DNA from 2 places in the Methylobacterium sp. PvR107 genome. Region 2 is predicted to be linked to the other one. Evidence: predicted binding sites of a transcription regulator. Region 2 holds the regulator's gene; the other holds the start of a gene.

Region 1 (9,796 bases), 240 kb from region 2:
GTTCCAGGATCATGAACGGTCAGAACATCCGTATTCGCCTGAAGGCGTTCGATCACCGCATCCTCGATGCCTCGACCAAGGAGATCGTCTCCACGGCTCGTCGCACCGGCGCGACCATCCGGGGTCCGATCCCGCTCCCGACGCATATCGAGAAGTTCACCGTGAACCGCTCGCCGCACATCGACAAGAAGTCGCGCGAGCAGTTCGAGATGCGCACGCACAAGCGTGTGCTCGATATCGTCGATCCGACGCCGCAGACCGTGGACGCGCTGATGAAGCTCGACCTCGCCGCCGGCGTGGACGTGGAGATCAAGCTCTGAGTCCGCTGAGGACTTAGAGCTTACCGTTTCATCGCGCGAGGGAGAGAACCTATGCGCTCAGGCGTCATTGCACAGAAGGTCGGCATGACCCGCGTCTTCACGGACGCGGGGGAACATGTCCCCGTCACCGTGCTCAAGATCGATCAGTGCCAGGTGGTTGCCCACCGCACCGTCGAGAAGAACGGCTACGTCGCGCTGCAGGTCGGCGTCGGCAAGGCCAAGGTCAAGAACGTCTCGGCTGCCGAGCGGGGCCGCTTCGCGGTCGCCAAGGTTGAGCCGAAGAAGAAGCTCGCCGAGTTCCGCGTGTCCGAGGACGCGCTGATCCCGGTCGGCGCCGAGATCACCGCAGACCACTTCATCCCCGGCCAGTTCGTGGATGTGACCGGCACCACCACCGGTAAGGGCTTCGCGGGCGGTATCAAGCGCTGGAACTTCGGCGGCCTGCGCGCCACCCACGGCGTGTCGATCTCGCACCGTTCGATCGGTTCGACCGGCGGCCGTCAGGACCCGGGCAAGACCTTCAAGAATAAGAAGATGCCGGGCCATCTCGGTGTCGAGCGGGTCACCACCCAGAACCTGCGTGTCGTGCGCACCGATCCCGAGCGCGGCCTGATCCTGGTCGAGGGTGCGGTGCCGGGCGTCGCCGGCGGCTGGATCCAGATCCGCGACGCGGTGAAGCGCAAGCTCCCCGCCGATGTTCCGCTGCCGGGCAAGTTCCGTGAGAACGGCGCGTCCGCCTCGGCTCCCGAGGCCGCTGCGGCTGAGGAGACCGCGTGATGAAGCTCGATATCACAACCCTCGACGGCGCCGGTGCCGGCTCAGTCGAGCTGAACGAAGAGATCTTCGGTCTCGAGCCCCGCGCTGACTTGCTGCAGCGCATGGTCCGCTGGCAGCTCGCCAAGCGGCGCGCCGGCACCCACGCCGTGCAGAACCGCTCGGACGTGAACCGGACCCGCAAGAAGCTGTACAAGCAGAAGGGCACCGGTAACGCCCGTCACGGCGCGGCCTCGGCGCCGCAGTTCCGCGGCGGTGGCCGGGCCTTCGGTCCGGTCGTGCGCGACCACAGCCACGACCTGCCCAAGAAGGTCCGGGCGCTGGCCCTGCGCCACGCCCTGTCGGCCAAGGCCAAGGCCTCGACCCTGATCGTCGTGGACGACATCAAGATCGAGGATCACAAGACCAAGGGTCTCGTCGAGCGCTTCGGCAAGATGGGCCTCTCGAACGCGCTGATCATCGGCGGTGCCGAGGTCGACGTGAATTTCGGCCGGGCCGCCCGCGCCATCCCGCAGATCGACGTGCTGCCCGTGCAGGGCATCAACGTCTACGATATCCTGCGTCGCGACACGCTCGTCCTGACGAAGGCTGCCGTCGACGCGCTGGAGGAGCGTTTCAAATGAGTGCCGATCCGCGCCACTACGACATCGTTGTCTCTCCGGTTATTACCGAGAAGGCGACGAACCTGACCGAGCAGAACAAGGTTGTCTTCCGCGTCGCCCCCAAGGCGACCAAGCCTCAGATCAAGGAGGCGGTCGAGAAGCTGTTCGACGTGAAGGTCACGGCCGTGAACACCCTTGTCACCAAGGGAAAGAAGAAGATTTTCCGCGGCCTCCGCGGACAGCGCTCCGACGTGAAGAAGGCGATCGTGACCCTGGCCGAGGGCCACTCGATCGACGTCACGACCGGGCTCTGAGGACGGGTTTTAGGGATCCAAGCCGATGGCCTTGAAGACATTCAAACCGGTCACGCCGAGCCTGCGCCAGCTCGTGCTTGTCGACCGCCGTGAGCTCTACAAGGGCAAGCCGGTGAAGGCGCTGACGGAGGGCAAGTCGTCCTCCGGCGGCCGCAACAATCTCGGCCGCATCACCGTCCGCTTCCGCGGCGGTGGCCACAAGCGCGTGCTGCGCAATGTCGACTTCAAGCGTCGCGAGCAGCTCGGCGTCGCCGCCACGGTGGAGCGGATCGAGTACGATCCGAACCGCACGGCGTTCATCGCGCTGATCAACTTCCCCGACGGGAAGCAGAGCTACATCCTCGCTCCGCAGCGCCTGCAGCCGGGCGACAAGGTGGTGGCCGGCGAGAGCGTCGACATCAAGCCGGGCAATGCCGCACCGGTCGGCTCGATGCCGGTGGGCACGATCGTCCACAATGTCGAGCTGAAGATCGGCAAGGGCGGCGCAATCGCCCGCTCGGCCGGCAACTATGCGCAGATCGTGGGCCGCGACCAGGGCTACGTGACGCTGCGGTTGAACTCGGGCGAGCAGCGCTTGGTGCACGGCCAGTGCTTCGCCAGCGTCGGTGCGGTCTCGAACCCGGATCACATGAACATCTCGCTCGGCAAGGCCGGGCGCAACCGTTGGCTTGGCAAGCGCCCGCACAACCGTGGTGTGGCGATGAACCCGGTCGACCATCCGCACGGCGGCGGCGAGGGTCGCACCTCGGGCGGCCGCAACCCGGTCACGCCCTGGGGTGTGCCCACGAAGGGGAAGAAGACCCGGTCCAACAAGCGGACCGACGTGTTCATCCTGTCCAGCCGCCACAACCGCAAGAAGTAATCGCCATGGCACGCTCTCTCTGGAAGGGGCCGTTCGTCGACGGCTACCTCTTCAAGAAGGCCGAGGCGGCGCGGGGTTCCTCGCGCTCCGAGGTCATCAAGATCTGGAGCCGCCGCTCCACGATCCTCCCGCAGTTCGTCGGGCTCACCTTCGGTGTGCACAACGGGCAGAAGCACATCCCGGTCTACGTGTCCGAGGAAATGGTCGGTCACAAGTTCGGCGAGTTCTCGCCGACCCGCACCTTCCCGGGCCACGCGGCCGACAAGAAGGCGAAGAGGCGCTGAGATGGGCAAGCAAGCCACCCCCCGCGCGCTCCCCGAGAACGAGGCGAAGGCCGTCGCGCGCATGCTGCGCGTCAGCCCGCAGAAGCTCAACCTCGTGGCGCAGATGATCCGCGGCAAGAAGGTCGACACGGCCCTGGCCGAGCTCCAGTTCTCCCGCAAGCGGATCTCGACCGAGGTCAAGAAGTGCCTCGAGAGCGCCATTGCCAATGCCGAGAACAACCACGATCTGGATGTGGACGACCTCGTCGTCTCCCAGGCCTTCGTAGGCAAGGCGCTGGTTCTCAAGCGCTTCCACGCCCGCGCCCGCGGTCGCGGCGCGCGTATCCTGAAGCCCTTCTCGAACCTCACCATCGTGGTTCGCGAAGTCCGCCAAGCCGAAGCGGCTTGAGGAGGAACTGATGGGCCAGAAAGTCAACCCGATCGGTCTTCGGCTCGGCATCAACCGGACCTGGGATTCCCGCTGGTTCGCCACCAAGGGCGACTATGCGAAGCTCATGCACGAGGACGTCGCGATCCGCGCCGCCCTCATGAAGCAGCTCAAGCAGGCGGCGGTCTCCAAGATCGTCATCGAGCGTCCGCATCGGAAGTGCCGCGTCACGATCCACTCGGGCCGTCCGGGCGTGGTGATCGGCAAGAAGGGCGCGGACATCGAGAAGCTCCGCAAGCTCGTTGGCACCATGACCAAGGCCGACGTGACCATCAACATCGTCGAGGTGCGCAAGCCCGAGATCGACGCTACCCTGGTGGCCGACTCGATCGCGCAGCAGCTCGAGCGCCGCGTCGCGTTCCGGCGGGCCATGAAGCGGGCCGTCCAGTCGGCCATGCGTCTGGGAGCCGAGGGCATCCGGATCAACTGCTCGGGCCGCCTCGGCGGCGCTGAGATCGCCCGCCAGGAATGGTACCGCGAAGGCCGCGTTCCGCTCCACACGCTGCGCGCCGACGTCGATTACGGCACCGCGACGGCGTTCACGACCTACGGCACCTGCGGCATCAAGGTGTGGGTGTTCAAGGGCGAGATCCTTGAGCACGACCCGATGGCCCAGGACAAGAAGGCCCAGGAAGAGGGCGGCCGCTCCGGCGGACGCCGTGAGCGCGATGGCGAGGGCGGCCGCGAGCGCGGACGCCGCGAGCACGCGTAAGGTAGGAAGCCATGCTGCAACCGAAAAAGACCCGCTTCCGCAAGCAGTTCAAGGGCCGCATCCATGGTGCGGCCAAGGGCGGCTTCGAGCTGAACTTCGGCCAGTTCGGTCTGAAGGCGGTAGAGCCTGAGCGCGTTACCGCCCGCCAGATCGAGGCGGCCCGCCGCGCGATCACCCGCGAGATGAAGCGCCAGGGCCGTGTCTGGATCCGGGTGTTCCCGGACGTGCCGGTTTCCTCGAAGCCGACCGAGGTCCGCATGGGCTCCGGTAAGGGCGCCCCGGATTACTGGGCGGCTCGGGTCCATCCCGGACGGATCATGTTCGAGGTCGACGGCGTTGCCGAGGCCATCGCCAAGGAGGCGCTCCGCCTCGGCGCAGCGAAGCTCCCGATCCGTACGCGGGTCGTCCAGCGCATCGCCGACTGAACGGAGGATATCGTGAAGTCGACCCAACGAGTGTCTGATCTCAAGGCCCTGTCGCCGGATCAGTTGAATGACGAGCTGATCAACCTCAAGAAGGAGCAGTTCAACCTGCGCTTCCAGGGGGCTACCGGCCAGCTCGAGAACGTCGCCCGCGTCCGTGAGGTCCGCCGCGACATCGCCCGTGTCCGGACTCTGCAGCGTTCCAAGACGCTGCAGCAGGCCAAGGGCTGAGGCGGGTTTTAGGAGACAACCATGCCGAAGCGCATCCTGCAGGGCACCGTCGTCAGCGACAAAGGTGAGAAGACCATCGTGGTGAAGGTGGAGCGTCGCTTCACGCACCCGGTGATGAAGAAGACCGTGCGCCGGTCGAAGAACTACCATGCCCACGACGAGGCGAATGCCGCCAAGGTCGGGCAGACGGTGTTCATCGAGGAGTGCCGCCCGTTCTCGAAGACCAAGACCTGGAAGCTGGTCGAGGGCGACACGGCGGTGCAGGCGGAAGCCGGCGAAGCGGCCTGATTGGTTCTGCGGTCGGGGCTCGTGGGCCTCGGCGCGCCGTGGGCCGACGATTGGGTCACGTACGATTGGTGGGAGCCTCGCGGCAACGCGGGGCCTTCGCATTCTCGCGGCGTCGATGGTTCGAAGGCCGCGATGTACAGCGTGGGACGTCAGATCGCGCCGTTCGCAGCAATGGCCGCGCGCGAGCTTTCATCCTGTTCTGGATCGCGACAGAGGTCAGTCGCGGTATCGGATGGGGCCTCGCGGCACGGTGGTCGGTGATCCAACCCATTCCCCGCGGCCTGCGGTGAGCGTGAAGCGGGCCTCGAAGAAGGGTTCCAGGGAATCCTGGGCGTTCTGGAGGGCGTCTTCGAGACCTTCGTTGCGGGCCTGCGCCTCGGGACGCGGTGGAGGATTGGATGGCCGCTCCGAGACTCCCCAGTGTCGTGGATTGTAGACGCGACTGAGCGAGGCGCTGGAGCGGTGCGACCTCAGGGTTGGAGCCGCCAGAAGACAACCTTCATCTCACGGTCTGTTGCGATCTCGCCCTGAGCGATGTCGTCGAGACCAGCGAGGACGTCCTGCAGATCGTCGGCATTGATCTCGACGGTCGTGCTGGCTGATGAGATCGAGCATCGCCGAAGCGATATTGTCCCGCGGCATGCGGTGGACGGCTTCGGCAGCATTGTGTCCGGGAGATCAGCCGCCGGACGCGACGGCTCCGGAATGGCAGACGGCCCCGGAGAAGCTCCGGGGCCGCCAAGTCTTTCGTGTCGCCGAGCTCGCCGCAAGCCCGTACCGGCTTTGGTGGCGAGGCTTACGCCTCGCCCTCGTCGAGATCGTCCGCCGTCGGTGCGGCGTTCTCCAGGATCTTCTCGGCGACGAGCCCGGAATTCTGCCGGATCGACCCCTCGATCTCGGCGGCGATATTTGGGTTGTCGCGCAGGAACCCCTTCGAGTTCTCGCGGCCCTGGCCGAGACGCTGGCTGTTGTAGGAGAACCAGGCTCCGGACTTCTCGACAATGCCGGCTTTCACGCCGAGGTCGATCAGCTCACCCACCTTCGACACGCCCTCGCCGAACATGATGTCGAACTCGACCTGCTTGAACGGCGGCGCGACCTTGTTCTTCACCACCTTGACGCGGACCTGATTGCCGATCGCCTCGTCCCGGTCCTTCAGGGTCGAGATCCTTCGAATGTCGAGGCGGACCGAGGCGTAGAATTTCAGCGCGTTGCCGCCGGTGGTCGTCTCGGGGCTGCCGTACATCACGCCGATCTTCATCCGGATCTGGTTGATGAAGATGACCATGCAGTTCGAGCGCGAGATCGAGCCGGTCAGCTTGCGCAGGGCCTGGCTCATCAGGCGGGCCTGGAGGCCGGGCTGACTCTCGCCCATCTCGCCCTCGATCTCGGCCCGCGGGGTCAGCGCGGCGACCGAATCGACCACCAGCACGTCGATGGCGCCGGAGCGCACCAGCGTGTCGGTGATCTCCAGAGCCTGCTCGCCCGTGTCGGGCTGCGAGATCAGCAGGTCGTCGAGGTTGACGCCGAGCTTCCGGGCGTAAATTGGATCGAGAGCGTGCTCGGCATCCACGAAGGCGCAGACGCCGCCTTTCTTCTGGGCTTCTGCGATCGTATGGAGCGCCAGCGTCGTTTTGCCGGACGATTCGGGGCCGTAAATCTCGATCACGCGGCCGCGTGGCAGGCCGCCGACACCGAGGGCGATGTCGAGCCCCAGCGAACCGGTGGAGATGGTCTCGACCTCCTGCACCTTGTCGTTCTTGCCGAGCCGCATGATCGAGCCCTTGCCGAAGGCGCGCTCGATCTGCGCCAGGGCTGCGTCGATCGCCTTGGACTTGTCCTTGTCCTTCTCCGCGGGGGGCATGTCGACCACTTTCAATGCGGGCTGGGCCATCTGGCGGGCTCCTTATGAAGGGGTTGAGCGCCGTTCACAACGCGCGTCAACATCCGCAATATGTACCTGTTTTGTTCTCATCCGGCAAGTGCGCGACGGCGGCGTGGGTTGGATCGCTCCAGGCTTGAGGGGCCGAGACCTTGGTTTGTCCAAGCCGAGCGAAGGGTCCGGACCGCAAGCCCGACCGCTTGCGGCGTCCGATACGGTTTTCGTCTGAACCCTTCGCTCGGCGGGTCCGTCAATCATCACGAGCGCAGGGAAGTGACCGAGGGCAAAAGGCGACGAATCGGCCTGGCGCTCTCTGGATTGCATCGCTCCGCGCGCAAAGACCGCTGCCAGGTGGTGGGAAAGAATGTGCGCCGGCCAACCAGCGCGCCTCTCAACTCGCCATCGTCTTCTTCACGGTCTCGACCAGCTGCTTCAGGCTGAAGGGCTTGGGTAGGAAGTTGAAGGTCTCGCCCTCCGGCAGGTTCTTGCGGAACGCATCCTCGGCATAGCCGGAGACGAAGATCACCTTCAGGTCGGGCTGGTGCTTGCGCACCTCTCGCAACAGGGTCGGGCCGTCCATCTCGGGCATGACGACGTCGGAAACGACAAGATCGATCTCTTGAGCCCCCTCGCGGACGATCGCCAGGGCCTCGAGGCCCGATGCCGCCTCCAAGACCGTGTAGCCGCGCGCCGAGAGCGCCCGGCTGTTGACCGCCCGAACCGGATCCTCGTCCTCCACGAGGAGGATTGTTCCCTGCCCCGTATGGTCGGCCGCCGGCTTACGCGGCAACGGCGTGTCGAGCTTGGGCGAGGGCTTGGCCCCGGATTTGGCGTCGGTGCGCGCGGTCGCCTCAACGGCGGGGGTCGCTGCGCCGCCGGCCTGATCCTGCCCGGACGGCGACGGAAGAGCGGCCGCCTCGGTCCGCGGCAGGGCCGATGCGGAGGATACGAGCGGCGCGTCTTCGTGCTCGGCGACGGGCACGTGCCGCGGCAGGTAGATGCGGAAGGCGGTCCCCTCCCCCATGGTCGATTGCACGTCGATGGTGCCGCCGGACTGCTTGACGATGCCGAACACCGTCGAGAGGCCGAGGCCCGTACCCTTGCCGATCTCCTTGGTGGTGAAGAACGGTTCGAAAATCTTCTCCATCAGCTCGGGCGGGATGCCCTGACCGGTGTCGCGAACCTCGATGAGGATATGGTCGCCCGCGGGCGCGCCGCCGCGTCCGTCTTCCGCCGCCATAGGGCCCGGATCGGTCACGTTCTCGGTCCGGATCATCAGCTTGCCGCCGTCCGGCATGGCGTCGCGGGCATTGACCGCGAGATTGACGATCACCTGCTCGAACTGGTTGACGTCGGCCTTCACAGGCCAGATCTCGCGGCCGTGCTTCAGCTCCAGGGCGACGCGCTCGCCGAGCAGGCGCTTCAGCAGCAGGGTCAGCTCGGAGAGCGCCTCCCCGACATTCATCACCTCGGGCCGAAGGGTCTGGCGGCGGGAGAACGCCAGGAGCTGGCGGACGAGGCCCGCCGCCCGGTTGGCGTTCTGCTTGATCTGCATGATGTCCTGGAAGGCGGGGTCGGTCGGCCTGTGGCTGGCCAGCAGCAGGTCCGAATAGCCGATGATCGCCTGCAGCACGTTGTTGAAGTCGTGCGCGATCCCGCCCGCGAGCTGGCCCACCGCGTTCATCTTCTGCGCCTGCGCGACCTGCTGCTCCAGCTGCCGCTGCGCCGTGGTGTCGAGGGCGTAGAGAATGACGCGCTCGGCCTCATCGGTCTGCTGACCCGGATCGCCGCCATCGGCCGGGCTGAGCCACACCCGCGCCGAGCGGCCGCCCGGGCCGTTCAACTGGACCTCGATGGGCTCGGGGTCGGTCAGGCCGCGCGCCGCGCGGGCGAGGCCGGCCTCCAGCGCGGTGCGGTCGGTGACCGAATCGGCAACGTTGGGCTCGGCCCGGGACGTGCCCTCCCCGCCGATCGCGCCGTCCTCGATCTGGCGCGGCACGGTGCCGAACAGCCGGGTGAAGGAGGCATTGGCCCGTGCGATCCGGCCGGTCCGGTCGAGGGTCGCGATGGCGATGGGCGAGTTGTTGAGGAAGCGGGCGAGGCGCACCTCGGCGGCGCGCTGCGGCTCGTCGGTCTCAGCACCGGCGGAGCGGTTGATCACGAAGGTGCGCGAGGAGCCCGGCTTGCCGTCCTTCCCGAAGGCGACCCGATGATAAAGCCGCACCGGCAGGGTGTGGCCGTTGCGGCGGCGCAGGTCGAGGTCGAACCGGTCGGTGCGCACCTCGCCCGGCAGCCCGGCGGTGCGAACCAGGACGTCCGCCTCCGGGGCGATCTCGGTGAGGTGCGGGCCCCCGGGGCCGACGGTCGCGAGGTCGTAGCCGAGCCAGGCCGCGAGGGTCGCGTTCATGTAGACGATGGCGCCAGCCGGATCGATCGACAGGAAGCCCGCCGGGGCATGGTCGAGGTAGTCGATCGCGTGCTGGAGTTCCTGGAAGACGTTCTCCTGGCGCTCGCGCTCGGCGGTGATGTCGGCGACCGTCCAGAGCGAGGCGGCGCGGCGCGGACGCAGGAGCGGCCGGACCGAGACCCGGTACCAGCCGAAGCTGCGCTCCCCGGCGAGCGGCCCCAGAGGCGGCGACATCCGCACTTCCTCGGTATGGGCGCGGGCGTCGCGCGAG
Region 2 (9,796 bases):
CCACCTGCCCGAGCTTGCAGCCGGCCTGCTCAGCGTATTGGCGCACCGCGTCCTCGGTCGACGAAGCGCTCCACGCGGGCAGAGCCTCGAGGGCCGGGCGCACCCCGGCGAGCCGCGCGCGGCCCTCGTCGGGGAGGAGGGCGCGGGCCTTGTCGTCCAGCGTCAGGGGGCGCTGCGCGTACAGATAATAGGCGCTGTCGAGAAGCTCGATCAGCGTCTTGGCCCGCTCCTTCAGCCCCGGCATGGCCTGGGTGAGCTTGTCCTTGAGATCGGGCTGCAACGGCGCCGACAGGCCTCGCTCGGCGCCGACATTCGGCAGGATGGTCTCGATCGCCGCCACGAGGTCGGCATCGGCACTGGTGCGGATGTAGAGGCCGTTGAGGTTGGCGAGCTTGGCGAAATCGAACCGCGCCGCGGAGCGCCCGACCGATCCCAGGTCGAAGGCCGCGATCATCTCGTCCGTGGAGAAGACCTCCTGGTCGCCGTGGCTCCAGCCCAGCCGCACGAGGTAGTTGCGCAGGGCCGCCGGCAGATAGCCGAGATCGCGATAGGCCTCGACGCCGAGCGCGCCGTGGCGCTTCGAGAGCTTGGCCCCGTCGGCCCCGTGGATCAGCGGGATATGGGCCATCTTCGGAATGTCCCAGCCGAGCGCCGAGAAGATCTGGCTCTGGCGGGCCGCGTTGGTGAGGTGGTCGTCGCCGCGGATGATCTGCGTGACGCCCATGTCGTGGTCGTCGACCACGACGGCGAGCATGTAGGTCGGTGTCCCGTCCGAGCGCAGGAGGACGAGATCGTCGAGGTCCTTGTTGGCCCAGGTCACCCGCCCCTGCACGGCGTCCTCGACCACGGTCTCGCCCTCGATCGGCGCGCGCAGGCGGATCACCGGCTTCACCCCGGCGGGTGCCTCGGACGGGTCGCGGTCGCGCCAGCGGCCGTCGTAGCGGGGCGCGCGCCCCTCCGCACGGGCGGTCTCGCGCATCTGCGTGAGTTCCTCGGCGGTGGCGTAGCAATGATAGGCCCGGCCGGCGGCCAGCAGCTCCTCGGCGACGGCACGGTGGCGCTCGGCGCGGGCGAACTGGAAGATCACGTCCCCGTCCCAGTCGAGGCCGAGCCATGTCAGCCCGTCGAGGATCGCGTCGATCGCGCCCTTGGTGGAGCGTTCCCGGTCGGTGTCCTCGATGCGCAGCAGCATCGTGCCACCGGTGTGGCGGGCATAGAGCCAGTTGAACAACGCCGTGCGGGCCCCGCCGATATGGAGGTAGCCGGTGGGCGAGGGGGCGAAGCGCGTGACGACGGCTGAGGACATCGGTCCGGTGTGTTCGGGGGCGGGTCGCGGAGCGGAGGCGGAGAGCGGCGAGGGGCTCGACACGGCGCCCGTAGCATGAAGCACCGGCTGTAGCACGAGGCCGGCACTGCGTTAAGAATCGTCGGAGGAATCGCACGACCCCGCACAGGTCGCGCGGATCGGGACGACGGCAATGCGGCGGATCGGCGCGAGGGTGGCAGGGAGCGCGGTGGCGCTGCCGGGCCCGCGCGCCCTGGCCCCGCCGGCCATCGGCGCCTGGCTCGCCGGGGGCCTCCGCCGCGAAGCCGAGCAGCGCCGTCTGTTCCCCTGGCTGGCGGTGGCCTTCGGCACCGGGATCCTGGTCTATTTCGCGGCGGTCGACGGGACGCCGGTTCTGGCCGCACCGCTGGCCGGGGCCGCGCTCGCGGCGGCGCCGATCCCGTTTCTCGGCGCGCGACCGGCGGCGCTGGCGCTCACCCTCGCGGTGGCAGCCGGATTCCTCGGTTTCGCGGCGGCAACTTGGCGGGTCTCGCAGGTGGCCGCCCCGATCCTGAGCCGGACCACGATCGGCCCGCTCACCGGGATGATCGAGGCTCTGGACGAGCGCGAGGTCGGAGCCCGGCTGATCGTCCGGGTCGAGACCTTCGCGGGACTCGCGCCGGACCTGCGGCCCGCCGGCGTGCGGGTCTCGTTCCGCAAGGCGCCGGCCCTGCGGCCCGGAGATGTCATCGCCGCCACCGCGCGCCTGCTGCCGCCGCCCGAAGCGGCCCGCCCGGGCGGCTACGACTTCGCCCGGGACGCCTATTTCCAGGGGATCGGCGCGGTGGGTTCGCTGGTCGGCGCGGTCCGGATCGCGACGCCGCCGGTCCCACCGCCGCTGCGCCTCCGGCTCGCCGCCATGCTGGACGAGGCCCGCAACGCGCTCACCCGCCGGATCGCCCAGGCCGAGGGCGGCCAAGCGGGCGCAGTGGCGGCGGCCCTGGTGACCGGCAAGCGCGGTCTGATCGGCCCGGCGACCAACGACGCACTGCGCGCCGCCGGCATCTACCACGTCGTCTCGATCTCGGGGCTGCACATGGTGCTGGCCGCCGGCGTCGTGTTCTGGCTGGTGCGGGCGGCCCTGGCGCTGATCCCCCATTGCGCCCTGGTCTGGCCGATCAAGAAGATCGCGGCCGGATTCGCGATGCTCGGGGTCACCGCCTATTGCGCCTTCTCGGGCTGGGACATCGCGGCCGAGCGCTCGCTGATCATGACCCTGATCATGCTGGGCGCGATCCTGGTGGACCGGCCGGCGCTGTCGATGCGCAACCTCGCGCTCGCCGCGCTGATCGCCCTGGCCCGCGAGCCCGAGGGGCTGCTTGGCCCGAGCTTCCAGATGTCGTTCGGGGCGGTGGCCGGGCTGATCGCCTGCGCGCGGCTGATCGACGGGCGCCTGTTCGTGCGCCCCGGGGCGGGACGGATCGGGCGGATCGTCGGCACCGGCCTGTCGGCGGTCACCGGCACCCTGGCCACGACCCTGGTGGCGCAGATCGCCACCGCGCCCTTCGCCACCTACCATTTCCAGACGATCCAGCCGTTCGGGCTGATCGGCAACGCCCTGACGCTGCCCCTGGTCTCCCTGGTGGTGATGCCCTCCGCGGTGATCGGGATCCTCGCCTACCCGTTCGCCCTGGACCGGCCGGTCTGGTGGCTCATGGGCCAGGCGGTCGGCGGGATGCTGGCGATCTCCGAATGGATCGCCGGGTTCGAGCGGGCGACCCTGGTGCTGCCGGCGTTCGGAACCGGGGCGCTGGGACTGCTGACGGCCGGGCTGCTGCTGGCGACGCTCCCGGTCTCGCGCCTGCGCTGGCTCGCCCTGCCGCCGCTCCTGGTCGGCCTCGGCCTCGCGGCCCTGCCGGAGCGCTACGATCTCTACGTCGACCGGCAGGGCGCAGGCGCCGCGGTGCGGGGTCCCGACGGGCGCCTCGCGGCGCTGGGGAATCCCTCCGGCTTCGTCCTGGAACAGTGGCTGAAGGCCGATGGCGATGGCCGCACGCCGGTACAGCGGAGCCGCCCGTCCGCGGGCGGGCGCTGCGACCGGCTCGGCTGCACCGCGATCCTGCCGGACGGCCGGGCCGTCGCCCTGGTCCGCGACCGGCGCGCCTTCCCGGAGGATTGCGCCCGGGCCGCCGTGCTGATCACCGGCCTCGCGGCGCCCCCGACCTGTACGGGCCCACTGGTCATCGACCGCCGCTTCCTCGCCAGCCACGGGGCCGTCGCCCTGCGCGCCGGACCAGGCGGCTTCGCGATACAGGGCGCCCGGACCGATGACCGAACGGTGCCGTGGCGCCCGCATGCATTGCCCGGCCTACCCGTCGCCGCGCGGACCGGGACGGATCCCCCTGCCGAAGCCTCCCGCGGGATGGCCGCGACGGAGGACGATCCGCCGGGTGCCAACCCCGCCCCGGGCGACGCGCCGGCCGCCCCGCTTCAGTAGCGGCGGACGAGACTGACGAGCCGGCCCTGGATCTGGACCCGATCCGGGCCCAGGACGCGGGTCTCGTAGGCCGGGTTGGCGGCTTCCAGGGCGATCGAGGAACCGCGGCGGCGCAGGCGCTTGAGCGTCGCCTCCTCGTCGTCGATCAGGGCCACGATGATGTCGCCCGTATTGGCGGTGTCCTGCTTCCGGATCACCACGAGGTCGCCATCGAGGATGCCGGCCTCCACCATCGAGTCGCCGCGCACTTCCAGGGCGTAGTGCTCGCCGCCGGCTAGGAAGTCAGGCGAGAGGGTGATGGCATGGCTCTGGTTCTGGATCGCCGAGACCGGGGTACCGGCCGCGATCCGGCCCATGACGGGGATCGACACGGCGCGGCCGGCCTCGTCGATCATCCGGGCGGCGGCAGGCTGAGCCGGCTGCTTGGACTTGCCGCCCTCGACCACACTCGGCGTGAAGCGGCGCGGCTCCGCGGGAGCCGCCGCAGCCGGGGACGCCAGGCTCTCGGGAATGCGGATCACCTCGATGGCCCGCGCCCGGTTCGGGAGACGCCGCAGGAAGCCGCGCTCCTCGAGGGCCGTGATCAGACGGTGGATGCCCGATTTCGACTTGAGGTCGAGTGCATCCTTCATCTCGTCGAAGGAGGGGGGAACGCCGCATTCCTGCATGCGATTCTGGATGAATCGCAGGAGGTCCAGCTGCTTGCGCGTGAGCATCGACGGGGGCCTCGCGGCTTGGCGGACCGCCTCGGGACGGTCTCTGAAACAAATCACGAACAGGTTAAACGTTCCGCAAGTGTTCCGCAAGCGTCATACGGCCACGCTTCCGAGGACGCCATGGTCCGAGGCAGAAACGAATTGACGGCGCAAGCGGAGCCGTTTCAATGCACCACGTCCCGCCGGGCAGGGCGGCGGAGCCGGGGCGGGCTGAGATCGGGCTGGGATGACGAGGATGCGACGACCCGCGGCTCTGCTGCCCCGAAGCCTGGCTTCCGTGGGCCTGGTCTCCCTCGGCCTGGCGCTCGCGGGCTGCACCACAGGGTTCTCGTACATCTCGCGCAACTACGTCGCGCTCACCCCGCAGGTGGTTACGATCGGCTGCAAGGAGCCCTACGAGGTCTACGACAACCGGCAGATGCGCCGGATGCTCATCGTCTCCAATGCCCTGCGTGAATATGCCGGCTGCAACCTGAGCGAGGTCCGGATCGATCCCGAGCCGGAATCGACCCGGGTGAAGCGCTTCCGCACCGCCGCCCGCGCCTATCTCGACGAGACCGTGCGAGAGGATTGCCGCATCGTCGGCGAAACCGTGTTCGATCCGCTGAAGACCGAGTTCGCCTACGCGTGCGACGCGCCGATCGAGAAGCGGGGCACGGTGGTGCCGCGCCTTCCGGGCCGCAATCCGGGCCTCGGCCCGCGCTGATCCGTCGGCGGCGGCCCCTCAACGGCCCGGCTTCGGGAAGGTCCGTTCCGCCGCATCTCCGGCGGCGGCCAGCAGCGCGCGGGCGAAGGCCCGGGCCTCCGCCCGGTCGAGCACGATCGCGGCGGTGACCGGACCTCCGCCCAGGTCCGACAGGGCGAGTTCCAGACGCACCCCGTCGGGCACGGCGCTCGCCTGAAGGCTCCAGCCGGAGCCTCGATCCGTACTCTCGGCCATCTCACATTCCTCCCGCCTGCCCCGTGGAAGCCCGAAGACGCCCGCCGGAACCGGCCCCGTGCCCGGGCCTGTTCCCGAGCCGTGCCAAGCACTTCCCTGCCTCGCCTGAACGCGTTCCTCAAGGCCGCAGGCCCCGGACTCGTCGTGATGCGCGCCGACACGGATGTCGGCAGGCTGATCACGGCGGCCCGGAGGGGCGCCCGCTGGGGCTACGCGCTGCTGATTGTGCGGCATCGCCGGTATCGGCGGCCTGTTCGGCGCGCCGTGTCTCGTAAGCTGCGGGCTGCCGGACATCGTGCTGCTCGGCCGGGTCTTCACCGGGAGCTACCGGCGGGACGGCGGATCGAGGGCCCGACAAGGGGGTGGTTTACGCCGTCTCGGGGCTGACCATCGCCTTCGTGCCGGTCGGCGTGTTCGACGGGGCGGCCCGCTCTGAATCGATTGACGCGGGCTGCGCGATGATGTCTCCCGCGGGCTCCGATCAGGTGGAGTTCGAACATGCAAGAGATCTGGTTCCGCGCGGGCGAGGCCACGGTGCTGGCGGCCGAGGGCCAGTACACCGACGCCATGCCGGAGGTGCTGATCGGCTCGGTGCGCGGGCCGGTGGGCCAGGCCTTCGCGTCGATGATGGGGCAGGTCCAGGGCCACACCCGGATGTTCGTGGTGCGCGACCTCAACCAGCTGGTGCGTCCGGCCACGATGATGACCACCAAGGCCACGATCCACACGGCCGAGTATGTCGAACTCCTCGGCGGCGTGGTCCAGGCCGCCACCGGCGACGCAATCGTCGACTGCATCATCGAGGGCATCCTGCCCAAGGACGGGCTCGACGAGCTCTGCATGATCATCATGATCTGGCTCGACCCGCGCTGCGCCGAGGACGACAACCTCGACCAGAAGGATCTTTACCGGACGAACTACGAGGCGACGAAGCTCGCCATCGCCCGCGCCCTCAAGGGCGAGCCGACGGTCGACGAGCTGATCGCCAACCGCAAGACCGTGAAGCACTACGCGCTCGACGGCGTGGTCGAGTACTGAGCGGGCGCTCGGCGGGCATCCTGCGGGCTCAGGTCCGCCTCATCCCGGCGGGATGCGCCCCACCGAGCAAAGGGTCCGCATCGTGCTGCTGCCCGGGTCGGTGTAGCAGGAGGCCGACCAGCCGTTCTGCTGGATGAACGACTTGCGCCGCTCCGCGAGCGAGGTCCGGTAGGCGTTGGTGATGATCGGCTCGACGGTGGCGGCCGACTCGCCGATCAGGATCTCGGACGCCACCGACAGGTCGCGGAAGAAGGTCGCCGAGGGGGCGGGCTCGGCGGAGGTCGCCTGAACGATCGGCTCGGCCCGGCAGGTCACGTCGAACTTGATCGGGCCGGCCATGCGGATGTCGATGCTCGGGCCGGCCCGCTTGCCGACCTTGCCGCCGATGGCACCGGCGATCTGGCGGGTGAGGTCGTCGCAGCTGTCGGCCCGGGCAGTTCCCGCCAGGAGCGGCAGGATCAGCGGCAGGGACGCGCAGGCGGCGAGGAGAAGGCGCGGAACGGCGAAGCTCGACATGGGGGCACTCTACGCGCGGCGCGGGGCCTGTCGAGGGGCGGGGCTCAGTGGAAATCCCGGCTGCGATACACGCGCCGGTCCGGGGGCACGCCGAAATCCGTGTTCTCGGGGGGCAGCCGCATGCCGGCCTCGCGCAGGTCGCGGAGCGAGGCGGTGAGATCGCGAAACCCTTCGGCCACGAGATGGACCACCCCGCCCGCCCGCTGGATCCGGCCGCGCACGGCGAGGAACCGAGCCTGCATGGCGGCCCGGCGGTTGGCCTCGAACACCGCCTTCCAGACGATCACGTTCGCGATACCGGTCTCGTCCTCCAGAGTCAGGAAGACCACGCCCTTGGCGGTGCCCGGCCGCTGGCGGATCAGCACGAGCCCCGCCACCGTGACCCGGGCGCCCTGGGGCAGGGCCGGGTCGAGATGGGCCCGGGCCGGGATCGCGCCGATCCGGGCGAGGCGCCCCCGGAAGAACGCCACCGGGTGCCCCTGCAGGGACAGGCCGGTGGCGGAGTAATCCTCGGCCACCGCCTCGGACGGGGCCAGGGACGGCAGGTCCACCGCCGGCTCGTGCCGGAACAGGCCGTCATCGGCGTGCCAGGCGAAGAGCGGCAGCGGCGCCTCGAGGAGATGAGCCCGGCGCTCGCTGGCATCGGCCTTCGCAGCCTTGCGCGCCGAGGTCCCCTCCAGGGTGCGGACCATCCAGAGGGCGGCGCGTCGGTCGAGGCCCAGCGAGCGGAACGCGTCCGCCTCGGCCAGGCGCTCCAGGGTGTTGCGGGGCAGGGCGAGGGACGCCTGCAGGCCCTCGATGCTGGCGTAGCCGTTGGCCCGCAGCCGCACGAGACGGCGCATCGCGGCCTCGGGCAGGCCGCGGACCTGCCGCAGGCCGATCCGCACGGCGTGCATCTGCGGGTTCGCCGCCGGCTCCAGGGTACAATCCCAGTCGCTGGCGTTGACGCAGACGCCCCGCACCTCGACCCCGTGGGCGCGGGCGTCGCGCACCAGCTGGGCCGGCTGGTAGAAGCCCATGGGCTGGGCGTTGAGGATCGCGGCCAGGAAGACGTCGGGGTGCCGGCACTTCATCCAGGCCGAGGCGTAGACGAGGAGCGCGAAGCTCGCCGCGTGGCTCTCCGGGAAGCCGTAAGTGGAGAAGCCGCGGATCTGCGCGAAGCAGCGCTCGGCGAAATCCTTCGGGTAGCCCCGGCGGGTCATGCCGCCGACGAACTTGTCCGCGAACCCGCCGATCGAGCCGACATGGCGGAAGGTCGCCATCGCCCGGCGCAACCCGTCGGCTTCCGCCGGGGTGAAGCCCGCCGCCGTGATGGCGATCTGCATGGCGTGCTCCTGGAACAGCGGCACCCCGTAGGTCTTCTGCAGCACTTCCTTCAGCTCGTCCGCCGGACCGTGATCCGGATGCGGGGCGGGGTACGCCACCGGATCGATCCCCGAGCGCCGCCGCAGATAGGGATGGACCATGTCACCCTGGATCGGGCCGGGACGCACGATCGCGACCTGCACCACGAGGTCGTAGAACTCCTTGGGCTTCAGGCGGGGCAGCATCGACATCTGCGCCCGGCTCTCGACCTGGAACACGCCGACGGAATCGGCCTTGGCCAGCATCGCGTAGGTCGCGGAATCCTCCTGCGGCAGGTCGGCCAGCGTCTCGTAGAAGGTGCCGTGATCCCGCTCCAGGAAATCGAGACCGCGCTTGAGGCAGGTCAGCATGCCGAGCGCCAGAACGTCGACCTTCATCAGGCCGATCGCATCGATGTCGTCCTTGTCCCACTCGATGAAGGTGCGGTCCGCCATGGCGCCGTTGCCCACCGGCACAGTCTCGTCGAGGCGGCCGCGGGTCAGCACGAAGCCGCCGACATGCTGCGACAGGTGGCGGGGAAAGCCGATCAGCTGGTGGGCGAGGTCGAGCGCCTGCCGGATCGCGGGGTTCTCCGGATCGAGGCCGGCTTCCCGCACGTGCTGGTCCGGCATGCCGGTGCCCCAGGAACCCCAGACCGTGTCGGCGATCGCCGCAGTCACGTCCTCAGTGAGGCCTAGAACCTTGCCGACCTCGCGGATCGCCATGCGGGGGCGGTAGTGGATCACCGTGGCGCAGAGGGCGGCGCGCTCGCGGCCGTAGCGGGCGTAGAGGTGCTGGATCACCTCCTCCCGGCGCTCGTGCTCGAAATCGACATCGATGTCGGGCGGCTCGCCGCGGTTCTCCGAGATGAAGCGGGCGAAGAGCAGCCGGTGCTTCGACGGATCCACCGCGGTGATGCCGAGGCAGAAGCAAACGGCGGAATTGGCGGCCGAGCCCCGGCCCTGGCAGAGGATGCCCTTGCTGCGGGCGAACGCGACCACGTCGAACAGGGTCAGGAAGTAGCGGGCATAGTCCATCTTGGCGATGAGCCGCAGCTCGTCGTGAAGCGTGGCCTCGACGGGGGCGGGGATGTCGCCGGCGTAGCGCCAGCGGGCCCGTTCCCAGGTGAGCTCCTCCAGGTATTCCTGCGGCGTGCGGCCGGGGGGCACCGGCTCGTCGGGATACTCGTAGTGCAGCTGCGCGAGGTCGAAATCGCAGGCCTCGGCGATCTCGACGGTGCGGGCCAGGGCCTCCGGGTGGTCGGCGAACAGCCGCGCCATCTCGGCGGGTGGCTTCAGGTGGCGCTCGGCATTGGCCTCCAGGCGGTAGCCGGCCTCCCCGATCCGGCAACCCTCGCGGATGCAGGTGACCACGTCCTGGAGCGGGCGCCGCTCGGGATGGTGGTAGAGCGCATCCGAGACCGCGACCATCGGGGCGCCCGAGGCCGCGCCCAGTTCCGCCAGCAGCCCGAGGCGCCGCCG

The links. Region 2 encodes LexA, which represses DNA repair genes until DNA is damaged. Its sites were predicted from a motif close to TGTTCNNNNTGTGTTCNG; they were not measured.
Region 1: the regulator LexA is predicted to act here: its motif matches at 7,192-7,209, upstream of recA (recombinase RecA).

The regions. Positions count from the first base shown of each region.
Region 1 covers NZ_JAFIBW010000001.1:5,503,346-5,513,141, reverse strand. The annotation lists gene rpsJ (30S ribosomal protein S10) at 12-320, shown strand; gene rplC (50S ribosomal protein L3) at 372-1,097, shown strand; gene rplD (50S ribosomal protein L4) at 1,097-1,717, shown strand; gene JOE48_RS26055 (50S ribosomal protein L23) at 1,714-2,010, shown strand; gene rplB (50S ribosomal protein L2) at 2,036-2,872, shown strand; gene rpsS (30S ribosomal protein S19) at 2,878-3,156, shown strand; gene rplV (50S ribosomal protein L22) at 3,158-3,544, shown strand; gene rpsC (30S ribosomal protein S3) at 3,555-4,295, shown strand; gene rplP (50S ribosomal protein L16) at 4,307-4,720, shown strand; gene rpmC (50S ribosomal protein L29) at 4,733-4,948, shown strand; gene rpsQ (30S ribosomal protein S17) at 4,970-5,236, shown strand; gene recA (recombinase RecA) at 6,033-7,100, opposite strand; gene JOE48_RS26010 (PAS domain-containing sensor histidine kinase) at 7,510-9,796, opposite strand, start outside.
Region 2 covers NZ_JAFIBW010000001.1:5,740,837-5,750,632, forward strand. The annotation lists gene gltX (glutamate--tRNA ligase) at 1-1,306, opposite strand, end outside; gene JOE48_RS27210 (ComEC/Rec2 family competence protein) at 1,479-3,761, shown strand; gene lexA (transcriptional repressor LexA) at 3,755-4,477, opposite strand; gene JOE48_RS27220 (hypothetical protein) at 4,713-5,183, shown strand; gene JOE48_RS27225 (hypothetical protein) at 5,202-5,417, opposite strand; gene fae (formaldehyde-activating enzyme) at 5,916-6,455, shown strand; gene JOE48_RS27235 (hypothetical protein) at 6,495-6,971, opposite strand; gene JOE48_RS27240 (error-prone DNA polymerase) at 7,016-9,796, opposite strand, start outside.